Regions from separate parts of the Lysinibacillus sp. CD3-6 genome, predicted to be linked through region 1. Evidence: riboswitches for the same ligand, from Rfam matches in the RefSeq annotation. Region 1 holds a riboswitch; each other region holds the start of a gene.
What was found. A riboswitch is a leader RNA that binds a small molecule or an ion and turns the genes downstream of it on or off. The one in region 1 is predicted to bind S-adenosylmethionine.
Positions count from the first base shown of each region.

Region 2: it holds a riboswitch for S-adenosylmethionine, as region 1 does, so the genes downstream of both, metK (methionine adenosyltransferase) here and FH508_RS01760 (O-acetylhomoserine aminocarboxypropyltransferase/cysteine synthase family protein) in region 1, are expected to answer to the same signal.
Region 3: it holds a riboswitch for S-adenosylmethionine, as region 1 does, so the genes downstream of both, metA (homoserine O-acetyltransferase MetA) here and FH508_RS01760 (O-acetylhomoserine aminocarboxypropyltransferase/cysteine synthase family protein) in region 1, are expected to answer to the same signal.

Region 1 covers NZ_CP085880.1:364,701-366,976, forward strand. The annotation lists gene FH508_RS01755 (glycerol-3-phosphate acyltransferase) at 1-567, opposite strand, end outside; SAM riboswitch class I at 725-839, shown strand; gene FH508_RS01760 (O-acetylhomoserine aminocarboxypropyltransferase/cysteine synthase family protein) at 953-2,254, shown strand.
Region 2 covers NZ_CP085880.1:3,735,236-3,737,511, reverse strand. The annotation lists gene pckA (phosphoenolpyruvate carboxykinase (ATP)) at 1-602, opposite strand, end outside; SAM riboswitch class I at 805-923, shown strand; gene metK (methionine adenosyltransferase) at 1,178-2,276, shown strand, end outside.
Region 3 covers NZ_CP085880.1:2,337,022-2,339,297, forward strand. The annotation lists gene panF (sodium/pantothenate symporter) at 1-289, shown strand, start outside; gene FH508_RS11340 (nucleotide excision repair endonuclease) at 390-761, opposite strand; SAM riboswitch class I at 1,082-1,191, shown strand; gene metA (homoserine O-acetyltransferase MetA) at 1,298-2,233, shown strand.

The DNA.
Region 1 (2,276 bases):
CAAGATGAACGCTATGCATAAAAGGAGAATAGAAATGATCGTTGGGCCGATGCCAGGTATCCATAAATAGGTAGCTGTACAAAATACAATATAAAATTCTAACACACCGACAATTAAATAGTTTGTTGCTAAAGATAAAATCACAAATAAGATAAGTGCACATAATGCAATTTTCCAATCGACGGCAAGTAAAATTCCGATAATGGAGGCAGTTCCTTTGCCACCTTTGAAGCCCATATGGAAAGGGAAGTTATGCCCTAAAATAACACTAGCAGCCATTGTATAGATTAAGAGCCACATTTGTACTTCAGTGAATTGTGATGCATTAGAAGATAAGTAGTAAATAGCACAGAGAATAGCACCAACGCCTTTACCAATATCAATTAGGGCCACTAATATGCCGTATTTCCAGCCAAGAGACAGCGTTGCATTTGAAGCACCAGCATTGCCATGACCAGTCTTTTTTAAATCTACACCTGATAGAAATTGTGCCACTTTAGAGCCGTGAATACAGCCAATGAAATAACCAATTATTATAATAATAAAAAATACCATGGCTTTTTCCATAAAAAATGCTCCTTTCATTTTATATTCTTTATATAGTGTATGTGCTCTTATTACGTAAATTAGCAGACAGAAGTTTCAGAAAAAAATAAATTTTACTGTTGACAGAAAAAAAGTCTATGTTTATACTGTGTAACAACGATGGAAATTGAATCACATACTCTTATCAAGAGCGGCGGAGGGAATAGGCCCTACGATGCCCGGCAACCAGTGAGTGACGAACTTGCTAAGGTGCTAATTCCTACAGATTCTTACTTGGATCTGGCAGATAAGGGGAGGAAAACTTGCAACCGCAACCCTCTTCTTAACTGAAGAGGGTTTTTGTTTTCTACACATAAATCCTCCTCATCTCCGGTACCATCGTAAAACCATTAAGGAGGAAGAAAATATGTCGAATTTCAAACCAGAAACATTACTATTACACGGTGGTCAAGAGCCTGACCCAGTAACAGGCTCCCGAACTGTACCAGTGTATCGTTCAACAGCTTTCGTATTTAAAGACACTGCTCATGCGCAACGTCTTTTTGCATTAGAAGAAGCGGGCAATATTTACACACGTATTACAAACCCAACTGTAGATGTTTTTGAAAAACGCGTCGCATTATTGGAAGGCGGGACAGCAGCAGTAGCACTTTCATCAGGTGCAGCAGCTATCGCATTTTCAATTTTAAATCTTGCAGGAGCAGGGGATGAAATTGTAGCAGCAAGCTCTTTATACGGAGGAACATATAACTTATTAGCAAATACACTACCAAACTACGGTATTAAAACAATTTTCGTAGATGAAACAAATCCTGAGAACTTCCGATCTGCGATCAATGAAAACACAAAAGCGGTGTTCGCTGAAATTTACGGCAATCCAAGCTTAAAGGTTTTAGATGTAGAAGCAGTAGCAAATATTGCGCATGAAAATGGACTGCCATTAATTATCGATAGCACATTTGCCTCACCATACGGCGCAACGCCAATTGACTTTGGTGCAGATATCGTTGTTCACTCCGCGACAAAATGGATTGGTGGACATGGAACAACTTTAGGTGGCGTAGTTGTAGATGCGGGGAAATTTGATTGGACACAAGGAAGATTCCCTAGATTTACAGAGCCAGACACTTCTTATCATGGATTAAGATATGGTATTGATACAGCAGCGGCTGCATTTGCAACAAAACTGCGCGTGCAATTACTACGAGATTTTGGTCCAACATTAAGTGCGGATGCTGCCTTTAACTTACTACAAGGTTTAGAAACGCTTCATTTGCGTATTCCTAAACATAATGAAAATGCATTAGCAGTCGCTGAATATTTACGTAACCACCCATCTGTGGAATATGTGAATTATAATGGATTAGAGGATTTTGCGTCGCATGATTTAGCAAAAAAATACTTGAAAAATGGCTTCGGTTCAGTGCTTACATTTGGCATAAAAGGTGGACGAGAAGCAGGGCGTCAGCTAATAGACAGCGTAAAATTATTCTCACACGTAGCCAACGTTGGAGATGCAAAATCATTAATTATTCACCCAGCATCAACAACACATCAGCAACTATCTGCTGAGGAATTAATCCAAACTGGCGTATCCGAGTCGCTCATTCGCTTATCAATCGGTTTAGAGGCAGTTGAGGATATTATTGCAGACCTAGAGCAAGCAATTGCACAAGTAACAGCAGCTACACAAAAAGTAGAAGCATAACTTAAATTAATAAAACTAGATT
Region 2 (2,276 bases), 1.4 Mb from region 1:
AAAATAGATTTTTTCATTTCACCAGCATATTCAGTACCACCGATTAGGATGATTTTCTTTTCAAGTGATACAATAATGAAAGTTTCAGAAGATGTACCATCGATAGCTGGATCCGCTTTAAAGTTAGGAGCTGAAATAACTGTGAATTCAGCAACATGAGAAGCTAATTCTTCTTGTGTTGGACGGATAAATAATTGATGGGCGAAAAGATTGTGCCAAGCATATTCATTGATTACTTGGATGCTTAATTGTGAATCTTTGTCAGCACCAGCAAAACCTTTGAATACGAATAATTCGTCACGTTCTTTTAAGTATTTAACTACTTTTACATATAAGTTATCGAACACTTCCGAAGAAATTGGTTGGTTTACTTTACCCCAGTCAATTTTATCTTTTGTGCTTTCTTCTTCTACCGTATATTTATCTTTAGGTGAACGACCAGTGTATTTGCCAGTTTCTGCACGAACTGCGCCATCTACTGTTAACATTGCCTCACCACGAGATGTAGCTTTTTCCGCTAATTGTGGTACTGAAAGTTGAACGTTAATGTTCCCACCGTTTAATAATTCCTTCAGTTCGTTTGCAATTTCTACTGAATTCATCGATTAAATACCATCCTTTTTTATAATATTCCCTTGAGTTTGAGGGAGTTTTTCTTAATTTCAAAAATAGTATAACACAATTGCTTTAATAATCTATACTAATTCAAAAATTATTTTCGTGTTTTAAATAACTTTCAACAAAAAGTCATAAAATAATTGACAACGTTCGACCTTTTACGTAAGATGAGGAATTGAACGGATACTCTTATCCCGAGCTGGTGGAGGGTCAGGCCCTGTGAAACCCGGCAACCTGCATGAACTATTTCACGACATGCGCTGGTGCCAACCTGATGCAAGGGGAAAACCCTTGAACGATAAGAGTGAAAGGTTACGAAGTCATTATTCCTTTCCTCATGTAAAGACGTGAGAAAAGGATTTTTTTTATTTTCATAATGAATGTAAAGGTAAGTATATACAATTCTTTCCTTATTATAATGACGGATCTTTCGAAATCCTCATGTTAAAAGCAACAACGGCTTGAAAGTTCTATCCTTCAGGAGCGAACTTGACATGGGTAATGAGTACCGTATTAATTTCGCAAATGCTATTTGTAAGAGTAATAGGAGGAAAACCAAATGACAAACCGTCGATTGTTTACATCAGAGAGTGTAACAGAAGGACATCCTGACAAAATTTGTGACCAAATTTCGGATGCCATTTTAGATGCCATTTTAAAAGAAGATCCAAATGCACGTGTAGCGTGTGAAACAACTGTAACGACAGGATTAGTACTAGTAGCAGGAGAAATTACTACTTCTACTTATGTAGATATTAAAGGTATCGTGCGTGATACTGTAGCAGAAATCGGCTACACACGCGGTAAATATGGCTTTGATGCTGAAAACTTAGCAGTACTAGTAGCAATTGGTGAACAATCACCAGACATTGCCCAAGGTGTAGACCAAGCATTAGAAGCGCGTGAAGGTTCTATGACTGATGCAGATATTGAAGCAATTGGTGCAGGTGACCAAGGATTAATGTTTGGTTACGCTTGTAACGAAACACCTGAATTAATGCCTTTACCAATTAGTTTAGCGCATAAATTAGCTCGTCGTTTAACAGAAGTTCGTAAATCAGGTGAACTAGCATATTTACGTCCAGACGGTAAAACACAGGTGACAATTGAGTATGATGAACACAACATCCCAGTACGTGTCGATACGATTGTTATTTCAACACAGCATGATGAAGAAGCGACATTAGAGCAAATTCAATCAGATTTAAAAGAGTTAGTAATAGCTCCTGTAGTACCTAGTGAGCTATTAGATGCTCAAACAAAATATTTCATTAACCCAACAGGTCGTTTTGTTATTGGTGGACCTAAAGGAGATGCTGGTCTTACAGGACGTAAAATCATCGTTGATACATACGGTGGCTATGCACGTCATGGTGGTGGAGCATTCTCTGGTAAGGATGCTACAAAAGTGGACCGTTCTGCTGCATATGCAGCGCGTTATGTAGCTAAAAACATTGTTGCTGCAGGTTTAGCAGAACGTGCTGAAGTACAACTTGCTTATGCCATTGGTGTAGCACAACCCGTATCAATCGCAGTAGATACATTTGGTACAGGAAAAGTAAGCGAAAGCGATATCGTAAAATGGGTTCGCGATCTATTTGATCTACGTCCAGCAGGCATTATTAAAATGCTTGATCTACGTCGCCCAATTTATAAAC
Region 3 (2,276 bases), 2.0 Mb from region 1:
AAATCCACCAGATTTACTTGTTTGGCTTAATTTATTTGCATTTGGTGGCCTAGAAGCTGTCTTTATTTGGTCAGTCGTCCTAGGATTATATTGGAAAAAGGCCAACAAATATGGCGCAATTGCTTCCATGATTACGGGCATGACGTTATACATTGTGATTGATCGCTTTTATCCGTCAATCTTTGGTATGCATACAGTGACAATCCCGATAGTAGCTTCATTTATTATCTTTGTTGTTGTAAGCTTACTAACAGCTAACAAATTTAAAGACGAAAAAATATTTATCTAAATACCAAAAACCCACGAGAGATACCTCTCTCGTGGGTTTTTTTATATGAATAACGCTAAAAAAGAAAACCGTTAGCAAGTGGTTGCTAACGGCGTTTATCTTAATAAAATACTTTTTCAAGATTATATTTTGCGCGGAAAGTGTTAATAGCATATGTTTCGTAAATTTCACGTTCCATTGGATCATCAATTTCATACACTTCAATTTTGAAAATTTCATCACGATATTTTTTCATTGGTGATACGTTATCTTCAAAATGCTTTTTAATGCGTTGACGAATTTTGCGCGCTTTTCCTACAAATAATAGCTCATTTTTTTCGTTGTAGAATAAGAATATGCCACCTTTTTCGCGAGTGATTTTATGGAAATCAATAAAACCATGGAATGGTGTGATTTCTACATCACCTGGTTTTAATACTTGCTCACGTTGACGAATTACTAAGTCTGGTTTTGGGAGTTCAATTTTAATCAAAATATTTCACGTTCCTCTCTGTTACTAAAGGTATATGTTAACATAATACCTCCATGATTACCATTACGTTTTCTTCTACAAAAATCAATTTACAATGCATGAATGTTTATCGGGTTACAATTGTCATTGGTTTGTCATTTACGAAGGCTAATTGATGTAAAAAATGATATTTAACCAGTAGATACGTAACTCACAAAAGAAATAGATACTTTAATGATAGTGTTCATCAAAAAATAAACTTCCATTCATTTAAATACTAAATATTCTATGTATTATTGAAATTCTTAATTGTTCATGATACAATTCTTTTTAATTAAATAATCTTATCAAGAGAAGCTGAGGGATTTGGCCCTATGACGCTTCAGCAACCTCTAACAATGTTAGAAAGGTGCTAATTCCACCAAAGGATGTTTCCTTTGAGAGATAAGAGTGAACGTGATAATTATCCTTCTCATTCTTGCTCTAATGGAATGAGGGGGATTTTTTAATTTTTAAATAGATAGAGAGAAAAAAATTAAAGAAAAGGGGAATACAGCATGCCTATTAATATTCCGAAAAACTTACCAGCTGGAGAACATTTACGTGGGGAAAAAATATTCGTTATGGAAGAAGACCGCGCTAAAACGCAACAAATTCGTCCTTTAAATATTTTAATTTTTAATTTAATGCCAGAAAAAGAAAAAACAGAGCTACAATTACTGCGATTGCTCGGTAATACACCATTACAAGTGAATATTACATTTTTAAATACAGCAACACATGAGTCTAAAAACGTGAGTAAATCACATTTACAGCTATTTTACTCGACGTTTAAAGAAATTCGCCATCGCCGCTTTGACGGTATGATTATTACGGGTGCGCCTGTTGAAAAAATGGCATTTGAAGAAGTGAATTATTGGGAAGAAATTTCAGAAATAATGGATTGGTCTGTGAAAAATGTTACGTCCGTAATGCATATATGTTGGGGTGCACAAGCTGCACTATATCACCATTACGGTATCGGTAAATTTGAGCTACCAGAAAAATGTTCTGGCGTCTATTCACATGTCATTACCGATTTAACGGTCGATTTAGTGCGCGGCTTTAGTGACTTATTTACAGCACCACATTCACGCTATACATCGGTTTCCATTGATGAAGTACGTAAGCACCCAGATTTACGCTTACTGTCCTATTCAGAAGATGCTGGCGTCTTTATCGTGCAGTCAAAGGATAATAAGAACATAATGATTACAGGTCACTTAGAATACGACGCGACAACATTAGCTGATGAATATTACCGTGATGTTGAAAAAGGAATTGATATTGCGATTCCTGTTAACTATTTCCCGAATAATAATCCTTCTAATGAGCCGATTAATACATGGCGAGCACATACGCATTTACTATTTTCAAATTGGCTTAACTATTATGTTTATCAGGAAACACCGTACGAATGGGATTTTGTTGATGAGATTGAATACCATATTTAATATGGGACTATTGCCATTGCGTTTTACAGCGATAAGAACCCCC